One region of the Rhodobacter sp. 24-YEA-8 genome, then DNA from elsewhere that is predicted to be linked to it. Evidence: riboswitches for the same ligand, from Rfam matches in the RefSeq annotation. Region 1 holds a riboswitch; the other holds the start of a gene.

Evidence for each region. A riboswitch is a leader RNA that binds a small molecule or an ion and turns the genes downstream of it on or off. The one in region 1 is predicted to bind thiamine pyrophosphate.
Region 2: it holds a riboswitch for thiamine pyrophosphate, as region 1 does, so the genes downstream of both, thiB (thiamine ABC transporter substrate binding subunit) here and thiD (bifunctional hydroxymethylpyrimidine kinase/phosphomethylpyrimidine kinase) in region 1, are expected to answer to the same signal.

The regions. Positions count from the first base shown of each region.
Region 1 covers NZ_FNSK01000001.1:922,282-930,686, forward strand. The annotation lists gene nrdE (class 1b ribonucleoside-diphosphate reductase subunit alpha) at 1-1,754, opposite strand, end outside; gene nrdI (class Ib ribonucleoside-diphosphate reductase assembly flavoprotein NrdI) at 1,736-2,173, opposite strand; gene nrdH (glutaredoxin-like protein NrdH) at 2,184-2,408, opposite strand; gene BLW25_RS04645 (PaaI family thioesterase) at 3,037-3,471, opposite strand; gene BLW25_RS04650 (FAD-binding oxidoreductase) at 3,588-4,679, opposite strand; gene BLW25_RS04655 (aromatic ring-hydroxylating oxygenase subunit alpha) at 4,683-5,933, opposite strand; cobalamin riboswitch at 6,060-6,275, opposite strand; TPP riboswitch at 6,416-6,522, shown strand; gene thiD (bifunctional hydroxymethylpyrimidine kinase/phosphomethylpyrimidine kinase) at 6,596-7,396, shown strand; gene BLW25_RS04665 (FAD-dependent oxidoreductase) at 7,393-8,370, shown strand; gene thiS (sulfur carrier protein ThiS) at 8,367-8,405, shown strand, end outside.
Region 2 covers NZ_FNSK01000001.1:2,794,981-2,803,385, forward strand. The annotation lists gene addB (double-strand break repair protein AddB) at 1-167, opposite strand, end outside; gene BLW25_RS13575 (nucleotidyltransferase family protein) at 191-904, opposite strand; gene BLW25_RS13580 (aminoglycoside phosphotransferase family protein) at 883-1,881, opposite strand; gene tsaE (tRNA (adenosine(37)-N6)-threonylcarbamoyltransferase complex ATPase subunit type 1 TsaE) at 1,878-2,330, opposite strand; gene aroC (chorismate synthase) at 2,372-3,472, opposite strand; gene BLW25_RS13595 (TerC family protein) at 3,780-4,802, shown strand; TPP riboswitch at 4,939-5,039, shown strand; gene thiB (thiamine ABC transporter substrate binding subunit) at 5,086-6,060, shown strand; gene BLW25_RS13605 (thiamine/thiamine pyrophosphate ABC transporter permease ThiP) at 6,036-7,562, shown strand; gene BLW25_RS13610 (thiamine ABC transporter ATP-binding protein) at 7,546-8,247, shown strand; gene BLW25_RS13615 (cytochrome c1) at 8,311-8,405, opposite strand, start outside.

The DNA.
Region 1 (8,405 bases):
GACCCGGTCGGCGGCACGGCCTGGAGGTTGCGGTTGTAAAGCCCGCTCGCCATGACATCGGCTTTCAGCGCTTCCCAGTCTTCACGGGTCGGCAGCGTCACACCCTCAAACAGTTCGGTGACTTTCTCCGACACCGGCAGCCAGTCGCGGCCGGTATATTTGTCAAAAAAAGTGCCATCGGCATATTTCGACTTGTCGAAGTCTTTGAAACTCTGCCCATGCTCGCGCGCCAGCAGGTTCGAGGTGCGGATCGCGTGATAGGCGACAGCGGCAAAATACACGCTGGTGAATTCGACACCTTCGGGCGAGCCGTAATGCACATGCTCACGCGCCAGATAGCCATGCAGGTTCATCTGGCCCAGCCCGATGGCATGGCTTTCATCATTGCCGCGGCGGATCGACGGGACCGAGTCAATCGCCGACATTTCCGACACGGCGGTCAGGGCGCGCACGGCCGCTTCGACGGTCTTGCCCAGATCCGGGCCGTCCATTGCTGCCGCAATATTCAGCGAGCCGAGATTGCAGGAAATATCCGTGCCAAGGTGATCATAGCTCAGATCCTCGTGGAAGGTGGACGCCTCGTTCACCTGCAGGATTTCCGAGCAGAGGTTCGACATGGTGATGCGCCCGTGGATCGGGTTCGCCTTGTTCACCGTGTCTTCGAACATGATGTAAGGGTAGCCGCTCTCGAACTGGATCTCGGCGATGGTCTGGAAGAATTCCCGCGCGTTGATCTTCTTCTTCTTGATCCGCTTGTCATCGACCATCTCGTCATATTTCTCGGTGACCGAGATTTCCGAGAAGGGGACGCCGTAGACCTTCTGCACATCATGCGGCGAGAAGAGATACATATCCTCGTTGTTCTTCGCGAGCTCGAACGTGACATCCGGGATCACCACGCCAAGCGACAGCGTCTTGATGCGGATTTTCTCGTCGGCATTCTCGCGCTTGGTGTCGAGGAAACGCAGGATATCGGGGTGGTGGGCGTTCAGATAGACCGCGCCCGCCCCCTGACGCGCGCCCAGCTGGTTCGCGTAGGAGAAGGAATCCTCCAGGAGCTTCATCACCGGAATGACGCCCGAGGACTGGTTCTCGATCCCTTTGATCGGCGCTCCGGCCTCACGCAGGTTCGTCAGCATCAAGGCCACGCCACCGCCGCGTTTCGACAGCTGCAGGGCGGAGTTAATCGAACGGCCAATCGACTCCATATTGTCTTCAAGCCGCAGCAGGAAGCACGAGATCAGCTCGCCGCGCGACATTTTTCCTGCGTTCAGGAAGGTCGGCGTTGCGGGCTGGAAGCGGCCCGAAAGGATCTCGTCCATGAAGGACATCGCCAGCGCCTCATCGCCACGCGCGAGCGCCAGCGCGACCATGACCACGCGATCCTCGTAACGCTCAAGGAAGCGCTGACCGTCGCGGGTCTTCAGCGTGTAGCTGGTGTAATATTTGAACGCGCCGAGGAAGGTCGGGAAACGGAACTTCTTCTCATAGGCCGCATCCCAGATCTGGCGCTGGAAATTGCGCGAATACTGGTCCAGCACATCGGGCTCGTAATAGCCCTCATCGACCAGATAGCGCAGTTTTTCATCCAGGTTGTGGAAGAAGACCGTGTTCTGGTTCACATGTTGCAGGAAATATTGCTTCGCCGCCATGCGGTCGGCGTCGAAGCGGATTTTGCCTTCCCCGTCATAGAGGTTCAGCATTGCGTTCAGCGCATGGTAGTCCAGCGCCGGCTTCACGCCATTGTCGAGCATTCCATCCCCCAGAATAGATCAAGCCCGCGCCGGACGCGGGCGATGTCGGTTTCCGTGCCGGCCAGCTCGAAGCTGTAGAGAACCGGCACATTGCATTTGGCAGCTATAACCCGGCCCGCAAGGGCATAGGTCTGTCCGAAATTTCGGTTGCCCCCGGCGATCACTCCGCGCAGACCGGCGCGCCGCTCAGGGTCATTCAGAAAGCGGATCACCTGTTTCGGGACCGCGCCACGCCCCTCGCCATCGGCGAATGTCGGGCAGATCAGAACGAAATCCCCGCCCGGATCCGGCATAGGATCCTGCGGGGATATTGGGATACGCAGCGCCGCGCCATAGCGGCCAGCGCTGACTTCTTCCAGGCGCGTGACGAAACGCAGGGTATTGCCCGAGGCAGAAGAGAAAAAGACGAGCCCGGGCACGGAGACCCCCTCAGCTGGCGAGGCGGCCGATCATATCGGGACGAAAGCCAGCCCAATGGGCGTCACCGGCGATGACGACGGGGGCCTGGCGATAGCCGAGTGCCACGACGCGATTCATCGCATCGGCATCTTCGGTCAGATCGATGATGGAATAGGACAAGCCTTTGGCGTCGAGCGCACGGGTGGTTGCGGTGCACTGAACGCATGCGGGTTTGGAGTAAACGGTGATGGTCATTGCCTGATCCTTCTACTGTCCCATGTGGCTGCGGTTCACTGAGAAACGGCCAGCGGAAAGCTTCCGCCGGGTCATATTCTCGCGCCCGTCGCACGGTTTTGTTGCCTTCACTTTGCCCTGGGATCCTGCCGCGGCTATGGTCTTCCCGAAGGTTTCCCCCCGGAGTTTCCCCTGGCCGTTCCTGCCGCTGGCTGCGCCCGGAAATGCCCCGGTTTCCCCGGATTTCGGACGCGTCGCAGGCTGCAGGTTTGCTCCCGGAACATCTGCATATTGATCCCCGATTTGCCCTGCTGTCAACATCTTGTGTTATTGAAATGCCAGCCGTGACCGGAACGACTCAGAGTTGAAAAGCTGCTGAAATCAGAGGAAATCGTTGCTTTGCCGTGGGCGCATGGCGGAAATGTGTGCCCCTAAACCCACAGAGCCGGGCTGCGCAATATTTCGCCTTGCACAATATCCAGGAGCAGGGGCGCCCCCTGGTCGGGCCGCTTCGTGGACAGAATGGTGCACATCTCTGGGGATAAGCCGGTTGACCCAGGGGAAGGCACTGCAGCTGCCGGTCGCGCCCGCCGGGCCGTCATCAAATTGATTCGAAGGTCCCGAGTGGCAGGTCCTGGTTCGCGGTGTTTCAGGCAGCCGGGGCAGGCGGGATGGAATAGGTCATATTCGCCCGAGCCACCGGATCCTCGACCCCGTCCGAGAAGATCAGCGCATCGGCCACCGCCAGCACACGGCCAAGTTTCAAAAGCCGCACATCGCAGTAAAGCCCGCGCCCGGCGGCTGGCTTGCGCATGAAATCGATGGAACATCCCGTGGTGACCGCAAGCGCCACCGGCCCGATCCTCGACAGGATGGCAAGGTAGACTGCCACATCGGCAAGGGCGAACATCGTGGGGCCGGATACGGTGCCGCCCGGGCGCAGATGGCGTTCGGCCACTTGCAGCCGCAGCCTTATGCCCTGATCTGTCACCGCATCGACGGTGAAATCCGCCGCCACCTGGCCGAAATCGCGGGTGACAAAGTCGTTCAGCGCGGCTCTGTCCATCAGGATCGGTTTTGTCATCGGTGTTCTCCCATATCTGCGCGCGGTGCCCGGCGGGGAGAGTAGCTGTCTCAGACGCACCGGCAAGGCTGCCGATGCGTCATTTCTGTCAGGATTTCTGTCAGGCCGCGCCGCTCTCAGACCTCAACCGTGATCTTGCCCATCGGGTTCGAGCAACAGGCGAGGATCCAGCCCTCGGCAATCTCGTCATCCGAGATGCCGCCATTATGGACCATATGCACATCACCTGCGGTTTTCTTCACCTTGCAGGTGCCGCAAAGGCCAAAGGTGCAGCCCGAGGGGATATTGAGCCCCGAGCGTTTCGCGACGGCCAGCACCGTATCGGTCTCGGAGCAGCGCGCGGTGACGTTCGACGCCGCAAAGGTGATCTGCGCGCCGGCATCCGCATCCGGGATCACATCTTCGATCACCGGCGCCTCGGCTTCGGAACTTACCGGGGCGCCAAAGCTCTCCTGATGGTAATGTTCCATATCGAAGCCAAGCGAGACCAGCATGTCGCGCACCGCCTGCATGAAGGGCTCCGGCCCGCAGCAGAAGACCTCGCGCTCCAGATAATCCGGCGCCATCAGGCCCAGCATGATCTGCGACAGGCGCCCCTGATAGCCGGACCAGGTCTGGAACGGGTCTGGCTCTTCAACCGTGAACCGGAGTTTCAGCCCCGGCACGCGGTCGGCAAAGCCTTCCAGCCGTTTCTTCAGCAGGATCTCTGACGGGCGTTTCGCGGCATGGACGAAGGTGATGTCGGGCATCTCGCCCGAATCCCAGGCCCAGGTCGTCATCGACATCATCGGCGTGATGCCTGATCCCGCCGAGATAAAGAGGTATTTCTTTGCCGGATGCCGGTGCGAGCTGAAAATCCCCGCCGGGCCGTAAGCTTTGATCTTCATCCCCGGCTTCAGGTGATCGAGCATCCAGCGCGTGCCGATGGATGTCGCCTGGGCTTTCACCGTGACCGAGATCGACAGCGGCCGCGACGGCGAAGACGAGATCGTATAGGTGCGCTGCACATTGCCCTTCGCGCCCTTTTTCGGATCAACCGGCAGGTCGAGCGTCACGAACTGGCCCGGCTGATAGTCAAACCAGGCGCCCGAGGGCGCGCGGAAGGTGAAGGTGGCAGTATCCGGCGTCTCGGGCACGACCATGGCGCATTCAAGATGCTCCGCATCATCCCAGGGTTTCGCGGACCAGTTAAGCTGTTGCCTTCCCATGATTTATTCCGCCGCCAGTGCCGGGCCTGTGCCGGAAACAGGGCCAAGGCGTTGCGTCATGATGCCCGCATACCAGTCCACGAACTGCATCACCCCTTCTTCCTGGATCGGGGAATAGGGCCCTGGTTCATAGGCGGGCGAGAGAATGCCCTTCTGGTTTTCTTCGACCACCTGGCGGTCTTCGTCATTGGTGTTGAGCCAGACACGGGTCAGGGTTTCGAGATCATAATCGACGCCCTCGACCGCATCCTTATGGACCAGCCAGTTGGTGGTCACTTGCGTCTCGGTCGGGCTGATCGGCAGGATGCGGAAGACGATGGCGTGATCGCCAAGGAAATGGTTCCAGCTGTTCGGGTAGTGGAAGAACAGAAGGCTGCCGGCATCGTTGAAGGGCATGGTGCCCATGCGTTTCGCCACCGCCGCCTTTGTCGACATCGTATAGCTTTCGGCGCCGTTGAGCAGCGGGATGCGGGCGAGCCGCCATTGCATCTGCGGATGGTTGGTGAAGCGCGAGGGCAGGCCGGCCGCCTCGCAGCGTTTCCAGTGTTCGATGATGTCGGGCGAGGCCGAATCGGGTCCCTCCATTGCCGTCATGCGCGGGTTGTCGGAATAGGTCCGGCACAAAGACGGGTGCGCGCCGCCGCAATGATAGCATTCGCGGTTGTTCTCGATCACCAGCTTCCAGTTGCCGTTTTCGACGATGGTAGAGCTGAAAGCGACCTTTGCATCCGCGAGCCCCGAGGGGGCCAGATACGACATCAGCTTCGGCGCGAGGTCGGAAATGGAAGGGGGCACATCGGCGAGACAGATGAAGACCATGCCGCCAAGATCGACACAGTGCACCTTCTTCAGCCCGAATTTCGAAGGGTCGAAATCCTCGCCCATATCGCGGGCGAAAATGAGCTTGCCTTCGAGGTCATAGGTCCATTGGTGATAGGGGCAGACAAGGTTCGTCGTCGAGCCATTGGTCTTCGCGCAAAGCCGCTGACCGCGATGGCGGCAGACATTGTGGAAAGCGCGGATGCGATTGTCTTTGCCTTTGATGATCACCACCGGATAGGCGCCGACCTGAAGCGTGGCAAAGGCGCCGGGTTTCTCCAGCTCGCAGCCCGGAATGGCAAAGAGCCATTCGCGATACCACAGATGTTGAAGATCAGCCTCCAACACCCCGGGATCGCAATATAAATCGCGCTCTAAGGCATAGCCGCTCTGGCGTGCCAGAAGGCGGGAAAGGGTCTCGGACTGGCTCAGCATTCGCTGTCCTTCGCGTTAGCCCGCGCGCGCTGCGCGGGCAGGTTTGACGTGCGATGGACAACAGGCGGCGAAGGGCCCGCGCGGGGATGGACCCGCGAGCCTGTTGCCGCTTCGCCGCCCACCGCGGCTCGACATCTCGTGCAAGGCTGGTTTCCGGGCTTGGCGAGCGGTCTTTTCAACCCTGGTCGCGACACCTTCCCGGGCTCCTCCGCCCAGTGGTCCTTGTCGCGCCTCTCAGCCTCTACCGTTGCGGGGGCAGCGCCGGCTTTGACCCCTTGCGGGACCGCACCGGCTTCCCAATTCTCCGCTGTCGCCAGCGGCACCTTGCGAGGCTGAATTGATCACAGTGCGGCGGCCGGGATTGTCTGTTTGCGACATGTCGCAAAGCGGAACAGACAGCGGCCCTGTAAGCAGCCTCATTCGCGCTGAAAGCGGGATTTTGCCGGTTGCCAAACGAAAATGCTCCGCTTAACGATTGGGCAACTTACTCGTTGGGGTGTCCCGGGAAACCGGGGCTGAGAGGCCGCAAGGCTAACCCATCGAACCTGATCCGGTTCATACCGGCGGAGGGAACGGGTGGTCTGATCGTGTCTCTGGCGGCCCGTTGCGGCTTGCCCGGACGCCAGTCTCCCCAAATCTTTTCGCCGGTCATTGGGGGCATGATGACGGCGATAGCTTTGACCATAGCGGGGTCTGATTCCGGCGGCGGCGCAGGGATCCAGGCCGATCTCAAAAGTTTCGCGGCGATGCGCGTTTACGGGGCCAGCGTGATCACCGCGATCACGGCGCAGAACACCCGCTCGGTGACAGCGGTGATGGCCCTGCCGGTGCAGATGGTCCGGGCGCAGCTTGATGCGGTGTTCGATGATCTTGCCGTGGGCGCGGTGAAGATCGGGATGCTGGGCGATCCGGAACTGGTCTCGACCGTAGCGGCGGCGCTGAAGGGGCGTAATCTGGCCCTGGTGGTTGATCCGGTGATGGTGGCGAAATCCGGCGACCGGCTGCTCGCGGCCGAGGCAGTCGCGGCGCTACGCGAGGAGCTTTTGCCGCTTGCGACGGTTTTGACCCCGAACCTGCCCGAAGCGGCCGATCTTCTGGGCGAAAGCCAGGCCAGCAGCCATGGGGTGCAGGAAATACAGGGGCGCGCGCTCCTGTCGCTTGGGCCGGCCTGGGTGTTGATGAAAGGCGGTCATGCCGGGGGGGCAGAATGCCGCGACCTGCTGATCGGCCCTGAACCCCATGTTTTCACGGCAGAACGCCAGCAGACCAAAAATACCCATGGCACCGGGTGCAGCTATGCCGCAGCGATTGCGGCAGGGCTGGCGCAGGGGATGACAATCCCCGATGCGGTGGCGCGGGCGCATCGCTGGCTCCAGGGGGCGATCCGGGCAGCGGATGCGCTGCAGGTCGGATCCGGCCATGGGCCGGTGCATCATTTCCACGCGCTCTGGCCGCAATCATGAGCAGCGTCCATATTCTCGGGGCCGGTGTCATGGGCCTTGTGATGGCCAGTGAACTTACGGCGCGCGGCCATGAGGTCACGATCTCGGACCCTGCCGGAGGCCCCGGGCCGCAGGCCTGTTCCTGGTGGGCCGGCGGTATGCTGGCGCCATATTGCGAGGCGGAATCGGCAGAGGAACCGGTCGAACGGCTGGGGGCCGGCGCGGCCGCCTGGTGGCAATCCCATACCGGGCTGGTCACCGGGGCCGGGACGCTGGTTCTGGCCGATCCGCGTGACCGGGGCGATCTGGCGCGCTTTGCGCGGCTGACCAAAGGACATCAGACCATTGGCGGTGATGAGATCGCACAGCTTGAACCCGATCTGGAAGGCCGATTCCGCGAGGGGCTCTGCTTCAGAACCGAAGCACATCTGGCCCCGCGCGCGGCGCTTGGCGAACTGGCCCGCCGTCTCGCGGCCCGGGGGATCGTGGTGACGCCCGAGCCGTCAGAGGCGCCGCTGACCATCGACTGCCGGGGGCTCGCGGCGCGCGACAGTCTCAGTGACCTGCGTGGTGTGCGCGGTGAGATGCTGTTGATCCGCTGCGAGGGCGTGAGCCTTTCGCGCCCGGTCCGCCTCCTGCATCCCCGCATCCCGCTTTACATCGTGCCGCGCGGCGACGGGCATTTCATGCTGGGCGCCACGATGATCGAAAGCGGCTGGCGTGGCCAGGTGACGCTGCGGTCGATGATGGAGCTGATGGCGGCGGCCTGGACGATCCATCCCGGTTTTGGCGAGGCCGAGCTGGTCGCGACCGGGGCCGATGCGCGCCCCGCTTTCCCCGACAATCTGCCCCGGATCCGGCGGCGGGGCGATGTAATCTTTGCCAATGGTCTCTACCGCCACGGATTCCTCCTCTCGCCCGCCTGCGCGCGGATGGTGGCGGAACATCTCGAGACCGGCGCACAGCCCGAGTTCATGGATGAGGTGAGGACATGAGAGTTTTCGTGAATGGAGAGGCAAGGCTGACCGGG
Region 2 (8,405 bases), 1.9 Mb from region 1:
CCGGCCCCCTGGGCCAGCAGCGTCTCGCGCAGCCGGCGGCGCATCCGCTGGCTGTTGAGATAGATCGTCACCCGCGCCATGGCTTCGGGCGGCTGGCCCGCAAGCCGCGCGCGCAGACCTGCCGCCAGCCTTGCGGGAAAATCCACGCCCGGGGGCAGGCCAAACAACCGGGGTCCTGGTTCAGGGAACATCATTGTGCCAGCAAAGCCTCAGCCTCGGCGAGGCCCTCGGGGCTGCCGACATCGCACCAGCCGCCCTCCCAGACCAGACCACAGGCGCGGCCATTCCGGATCATTTCATCCCAGGCAAGGTTCAGCGAAAACACCCGCTCCGGATGGCGAGACAGCCAGTCCGTGCCCAGGATCTGCGCGCCGAGATAGACCATGCCATTCGGGTCCAGATCCTCGCCCGTTTCACTGTCGCGGCGCATCCGGGACAGGCAGCCATCCCCGCCCAGCGTGAAATCCGCGCCGCCTTTGCGGCCCGGCAGACCGTCGCGCGGTCTGACCAGCAAGAGCGCATCCATCTTCACCGGATCCCAGGCCTGCGCCAGCGCGCTGAGCGGGTTGCCCCCCGTCCAGACCACATCCGGGTTCAGCGTCATCACCGCGCCATGGCCAAGTGCCGGCAGGGCCGCCTTCAGCCCGCCACCGGTCTCGAGGATCTCGGGCTCATGACTGATGCGGACGGGGCGGCCCCTCAGGTGATCCGCGATCTGCTGCGACAGGTAATGCGTATTGACCACCATCGGGTCACAGCCTGCCCCGGCCCCCAGATCCAGCGCGCGGTCGAGCAGGCTGCGCCCGGCGACCCCGATCAGGGGTTTCGGGCGGTTCAGGGTCAGTTCGCGCATGCGGGTTCCGAAACCCGCGGCAAAGACCATCAGGGGGAAGGTTGGCTGCATGACCTGATCCTCTCGATGATGGCGGGGGTGGGGTCTGGCAGGATGTTCAGAACTTCGCCGCGCAGATCCTTCAGCGCCGGATGGGCGAGATTGCGCATCAGCTGGCCCCAGACCCGGGGCAGAAACGCAAGATAGCGGTCCTTGCCCGCCACCATGGTCAGCCGTGCGAAAATCCCGATGATCCGGAGCGCCCGGAGCGCCCCCAGCACCGCATAGGCCGCCGTGATATCGCCCCGCCCGGTCTCTTGCGCGAAATGCGCAATCATCGCGGCCTCGACCCCGGGCGAGACGTCGCGGCGCGCATCCTGCAACAAAGACACCAGGTCATATTCCGGCTGGCCAAGCTGGCCGAGCTGGAAATCCAGCATCCCGACCCGCGCCGCGCCCTGGCGGTCAGGCAGCCAGAGCAGGTTCTCTGCATGATAATCGCGCAGGATCAGCACGCGAGGCCCGTCGGCATGGGCGCGGATCGCAGCCTCAAGCGCCTTGAGGAACGGCGCCGCGTCAGGGCGGGTGCCGAGGGCGGCAAAGGCGTAAAACTCCGGCGCCAGTGCGGCTGATGCCGCCCAGTCTGCTGCGCTGAGATCCGGCAGGGAGGCGGGGGGCGCGGCACCCTGCAGGCGGATCAGCACATCCACCGCCGCCGTGTAGAGGGGCATTTCCGGCGCGGCACCCGCCTCAAGCAGCCGCGCATAAACGCCGTCGCCCAGATCCTCGATCAGCATGAGGCCGAGCGCCTCATCCATTGCCAGGGTCACCGGAGGCGAGAGGCCAAGCCCCGCCAGATGCGCCCCGATCCGGTGGAAATCACCGATATCATCGCCACAGCCGGGCGGCGCATCCATCAGAACCGCACCGCGATCGCCCATCACCAGTCGCTCATATGACCTGGCCGAGGCATCCCCCGCAAGATGGCTGCGCCGGGCCGCATCCCAGCCCGCCCTGGCCAGGAACTCTGTCTTTTCAGCCTCTCTCATGGCTTACCCGCAAGGCAGGCGAGAAAACCCTCCGGCCCGGTCAGCCCAAGCCGCCGGCCCTCACCCTCATAAGACAGGGTGACGCGGATCGCATCGGCAGGCGCATAGAGCCCCAGCCTGTCGGGCCATTCGATCAGAAGGATATCGCGCCCGATGGCTTCGGCGAGGCCCAGTTCCTCGATCTCGCCAATATGGCTCAGCCGGTAAAGATCGGCATGCCAGACCTCGCCGGCTTCGGTCTCATAGCTTTGCACCAGGGTGAAACTGGGCGAAGGCACGTCGATTTCAGCCCCCGCCATGGCGCGGATCGCCGCCCGGGCGAGATGCGATTTCCCGGCGCCGACCGGGCCCTCAAACAGCACCGTCATCCCGGGCCGCAGGCACAGCCCGAAGCGCGCTCCGAACAGGCGGGCCGCCTCTTCATCGGGCAGGAAAAGATCCAAGGACATCATGGCGCAACTGTCGGCTTTTGCCCGGTCAGGCGCAAGCCTCAGCCGATCTGGCCGCGCCGCCCGGCGGTCTGTCCGCGATCCAGCAGAATGTGATCAAGGATCACGCAGGCCATCATCGCCTCACCAACCGGCACCGCGCGGATACCAACGCATGGGTCATGGCGCCCCTTGGTCACAAGATCGACCTCCTGGCCGAACTGGTTCACGGTGCGGCGCGGCGTCAGGATCGACGAGGTCGGCTTGACCGCGAACCGGCACACAACCGGCTGACCGGTGGAAATGCCGCCAAGGATCCCGCCCGCATGGTTCGACAGGAACTCGACCCCGTCCTGGCCCATCCGCATCTCATCGGCGTTCTCGACCCCGGTCAGCGCGGCCGAGGCCATGCCATCGCCGATCTCGACGCCTTTGACCGCATTGATCGACATCATCGCGCTGGCCAGGTCAGAATCCAGCTTGCCGTAAAGCGGCGCGCCAAGGCCCGGAGGCACGCCCTCGGCCACCACCTCGATCACCGCGCCCACCGAATTATGCGACCTGCGCAGATCATCAAGATAGACCGCCCAGTCCTGCGCCGCGACGATATCGGGGCAGAAGAACGGGTTCTCGCGGATCTGGCCCGCATCAAACCGCAGCCGGTCGATCTTGTGTTCTCCCATCTGCACCATATAGCCAGTAATCGTCACCCCGGGCGCGATCATGTCGAGCACCGCGCGTGCAACCCCCCCCGCCGCGACCCTGGCCGCCGTTTCGCGGGCCGAAGACCGCCCGCCGCCACGATAGTCGCGCAGCCCGTATTTCAGGTGATAGGCGACATCGGCGTGACCGGGGCGGAAAGCTTGAGCAATCTCGCCATAATCCTTGCTGCGCTGGTCGGTATTTTCGATCATCAGCTGGATCGGCGTTCCGGTCGTCACCCCCTCGAACACCCCCGAAAGGATCTTCACCTCATCGGCCTCACGCCGCTGCGTGGTGAATTTCGACGTGCCGGGCTTCCGCAGATCCAGCCAGGGCTGGATATCACCCTCGGTCAGCCGCACGCCCGGAGGACAGCCATCCACCGTGCAGCCAAGCGCCGGGCCGTGGCTCTCGCCCCAGGTGGTGACGCGGAAGAGATGGCCGAAGGTGTTAAGGCTCATGACGGTGCTCCGTGCTGACAGGGCGGGCTGACACAGGCGGCATAGCGCCCGGCCGTCGCAGGTTACAACCTCATTCCACAAAAAAGTGAAGCACGGGGTTGAAATCGCATCGCCTGCCCCCATTTCACGACTGCGGGCCGGGCCCCTCTGGCGCTCAGGGCCAGTTTCTTTCGGGAAACGCCTGGCGTGATGTCGGACCGCATCGGGAAAACGCGCCCGATGGATTGCCCGGCTTTTTCCCGATCCGTTTCCACGGCTCAGATGACGGTCATTCCTTCCGGCGCCTTGTGTAAAGGGCTACAGTCGGATGGAGATCCTGCTGACACTATTTCTGGGCAAGCCGCTCTGGCTCTGGCTCACCTTCCTCGCAATCGTCTTCGTGCTGCTGGTTCTCGACCTTGGCATCCTGAACAAGGGCGACGCGGAAATCGGCGTCGCGAAAAGCCTGAAACTCTCGGCCTTTTACGTCACACTCGGCGTCCTTTTCGCGGGCTTCGTCTGGTGGCAGATCGGGCCCGAGGCCGCAGGCCTCTACCTCACCGCCTTTGTCGTCGAGAAATCGCTGGCGATGGACAATGTTTTCGTCATCGCGATGATCTTCGGCTTCTTCGCGATCCCCCGCAAATACCAGCACCGGGCGCTGTTCTGGGGCATCCTCGGCGTGATCGTGCTGCGCGGGCTGATGATCGGGTTTGGTGCGGCTCTGGTGCAGAACTACCACTGGGTGCTCTATATCTTTGCGGCTTTCCTGATCTTCACCGGCTTCAGAATGCTGCTGGCCAAAGATGACCACGACCCGGATATTGCCAATAACCCGCTGCTGAAATTCCTGCGCCGCCGCCTCAACGTCACCGATCAGCTCCACGGTCATGCCTTTACCGTGCGCCAACCCGACCCGAAAACCGGCAAGCTGAAACTCTTTGCCACGCCGCTCCTGCTGGCGCTGATCATGGTGGAAATCGCCGATGTGGTCTTCGCGGTCGATTCGGTCCCGGCGGTCTTCGCGATCACCTCTGACCCCTATATCGTCTTCACCTCGAATATCTTCGCGATCCTCGGGCTGCGCGCCCTCTACTTCGCCCTCGCCGCCATCCTGCACCGCTTCGCCTATCTGAAATATGCGCTGGCGATCCTTCTGATCTTCATCGGCTCCAAGGTCTTTGTCGCGGATCTCCTCGATCTCGAGAAATTCCCGGCCTCGGTCTCGCTCGGCGTCACCTTCGCGATCCTCGCCACCGGCGTGATCGTCTCGCTGTGGAAGACCCGCGGCCAGCCCGCTCATGTCACCCTCCCGGGCGAGCCGGGCGACGACCACCCTGCCCGCCACTGACCTCTGAAAGGGGCGCTCACCCCGCCCCTTTCATCTGTCCTTAAATATCCCGGGGGGAGAGGCGCTTTTGCGCCTCCGGGGGGCTGGCCCCCCGCCCCCGCCACCCCTTGCGCCGCACCGGCAATCCCCTATGCTCCACCCTACCTCGGGGTGCCCGTCACGGGCTGAGATGCGTCATGCGGACCCGTTGAACCTGAACCGGCTCATACCGGCGGAGGGAAGGTGCATCGGATCCCCCCTTGCGCATCGCCCCCGTCGCAACAGGAGGACCTCCATGCGCCCGATGCGCCCCTTCCTTGCGGCATGTCTCGCTTCCCTGCCCCTGGCAGCAGCGGCCGAGACGCCCGTGCTCACCGTCATGACCTATGACAGTTTCACTACCGAATGGGGCCCCGGCCCGGCGGTGGAAAAAGCGTTTGAAGAAGTCTGCGGCTGCGATCTGCGCTTTATCACCGGCGGCGACGGTGCGGCCCTGCTGGCCCGCCTCCAGCTTGAGGGCGCCGCCACCGAGGCGGATGTGGTCCTTGGTCTTGACAACAACCTGACCGCCCAGGCGCGCGCGACCGGACTTTTCGCCCCGCATGGAGAGACGGCCCCGAGCGGCCTGCCGGTCGCGTTTGAGGATGATCTTTTCCTGCCCTGGGACTGGGGCTGGTTCGCCTTTGTCTATGACCGCACGAAAACCGCGATGCCGCCTGAGGACTTTCGCGCCCTTGGCGACAGCGATCTGAAGATCGTGATCCAGGATCCGCGCTCCTCTACCCCGGGCCTTGGCCTGCTGATGTGGGTCAAGGCAGCATATGGTGACCGCGCTCCCGAGATCTGGGCCGGCCTTTCCGACAATATCCTGACCGTGACACCCGGCTGGTCCGAGGCTTACGGCCTCTTCCTCGAGGGCGAGGCAGATATGGTTCTCTCCTATACCACATCGCCCGCCTATCACCGTCTGGCCGAAAAAGATGACAGCAAGGACTGGGCCGAATTTGCCGAGGGCCATTATCTGCAGATCGAGGTTGCGGGCATTCTCGCCGCATCGAAACAGCCGGAACTTGCAAAGGATTTCATCGCCTTCACCCAGTCGCCGGCCTTCCAGTCGGTGATCCCCGAGACAAACTGGATGTATCCTGCGACCGAGATCGCGCTGCCCGAAGGGTTCGAGACCCATCGTCCGGCGAAATCGCTGCTGCTGACGGCCGATGAGGCGCTGGAGGCGCGGAGCCCCGCGCTGGCGGAATGGCAATCCTCGCTCGGGCAGTAATCCTTACCGCCGCGCTCCTGGTCACCGCGCCTCTGGCGGCGGTGGCCTTCAGGGCGGGCGGCCTGCGGCTCAGCATGCCCGACCTTGCGGCGCTGCGTTTTACCCTGTTGCAGGCCGGGCTTTCAGCGCTGATCTCGGTCGCGCTGGCGGTGCCGGTGGCCCGCGCACTGGCGCGGCGGCGCTTTCCCTTGCGGGGCCTTCTGATCACCCTGATGGGGGCGCCGTTCCTTCTGCCGGTGATCGTCGCGGTGATCGGTCTGATCACGGTTTTTGGCCGCTCGGGCTGGGTCAATAGCGGACTTGCCGCGCTCGGCCTGCCCGGGTTCAGCATTTACGGGTTGCATGGCGTGGTCATCGCGCATGTCTTCCTGAACCTGCCGCTGGCGGTGCGGATGATCCTTCAGTCCTGGCTTTCCGTGCCATCCGAGCGCTTCCGACTGGCGGCCTCGCTGGGCTTTGGCCCGCGCGACATCGCGCGACATATCGAGCGCCCGATGCTGATCTCGGTGCTGCCCGGTGCGCTGGCGACCGTTTTTGCGATCTGCCTGACCTCTTTCGCCGTGGCGCTGACGCTGGGCGGTGGCCCGCGGGCAACCACGCTCGAGCTGGCGATCTACCAGGCGATCCGGTTCGAATTCGATCTTGGCCATGCGGCGGGATTGTCGCTGATCCAGACCGGAATCGGCGCGCTGGCCGCCCTGCTGGCCTGGCGGCTTGCATCCGCGCCAGGTTTCGGCGCGGGCCTTGACCGGGCGCTGCCGCTGCTGGCCCCACCGGGCTGGCGGCGCCTTGCAGATGCGGTCTGGCTTTTGCTGGCGGCGGCTTTCCTCCTTCTGCCACTTCTCGCGCTGATCCTTCGCGGGCTGCCGGGGCTGGCGGAACTGCCGCCCAGCCTCTGGGGGGCCTCGCTGCGCTCGGTTCTGGTTGCCCTGATCTCAACCCTGGTGACGGTGGCGGCGGGGCTGGTCCTTGCGCTGGCGGTGGCCCGGAGCGGCGCGCGGGGGATGGAGCTGACCGCCGTGCTGCCGCTGGCGGCCTCGGGGCTGGTGCTCGGGACCGGGCTGTTCCTGATCGCACGGCCCTTTGCCTCGCCCGGGCAGCTGGCGCTGCCGGTGACGGTGCTGGTCAATGCGCTGATGGCGCTGCCCTTCGTCTACCGGCTGCTGATCACCGATGCCCGCGCGCTGGAGGCGGATTACGGCCGCCTTGCCGCCTCGCTGGATCTGAGCGGGCTGGCGCGGCTGCGTTATCTGACTTTGCCCCGGCTGGCGCGCCCGCTGGGCTTTGCTGCCGGGGTGGCGGCGGCTTTGTCGATGGGCGATCTGGGCGTGATCGCGCTTTTCGCCAGTGGCCAGGAGGCGACATTGCCGCTTCTGGTGCAGCAGCTGATGGGCGCCTACCGGACCGAGGCGGCGGCAGCGGCGGCGCTGGTGCTGATCACGCTCAGCTTCGGGCTGTTCTGGATTTTCGATGCGGGAGGGCGGCATGTTCAGGCTCGATAACCTGGTTCTGGAGCAGGACGGTTTCCGGCTGTCTGCGGACTGGCAGGCAGAGCCGGGGGCGAAGATCGCAGTGATCGGGCCTTCGGGGGCAGGGAAAAGCTCGCTTCTGGCGGCGATTGCCGGCTTCTATGCGCCGGCCTCGGGCCGGATCTGGCTCGATGGGCGCGATCTGACCGGACTGCCGCCGGGGGAGCGGCCGCTCTCGATCCTGTTTCAGGATCAGAACCTGTTTCCGCATCTGAGCGTGGCGCAAAATCTCGGACTCGGGATCCGGCCGGATCTGCGTCTGGCTCCACCGGATCACGCACGGGTGGCGGAGGCGCTGGAACGGGTCGGACTGGCGGGGCTTGGCGCGCGCAAACCGGCGCAGCTATCGGGCGGTCAGGCGAGCCGGGCGGCGCTGGCGCGGGTGCTTCTTCGCGCGCGACCGCTTTTGCTGCTGGACGAGCCCTTTGCCGCGCTTGGACCGGCTTTGAAGAGCGAGATGCTGGCTTTGCTGACCGAGGTTGCCGGAGAGACCGGTGCCACCGTGCTGATGGTGACGCATGAGCCCCGCGACGCCTTGGATTTTGCCGGGCAGACGGTGCTGGTGGCAAATGGCACAGCGGCGCCGCCGGTTGCGACGGGGCCCTTGCTGGCCGATCCGCCACCCGCCCTGGCGGCCTATCTTGGGCTGAAGAGCTAAAAGGAAAAGCCCCGCCTGAGGGGCGGGGCTTTAAACCTGTTCTTTTCGGAACCTCCCCTGCCCTCAGGCAGTGAATTCCTTGCCTTTGACGCGCGCCCAGATCTTCTTGTTGGTCAGATAGAGGAGCGCCGAAAGAAGGATCAGGAAGGTCACCGCGA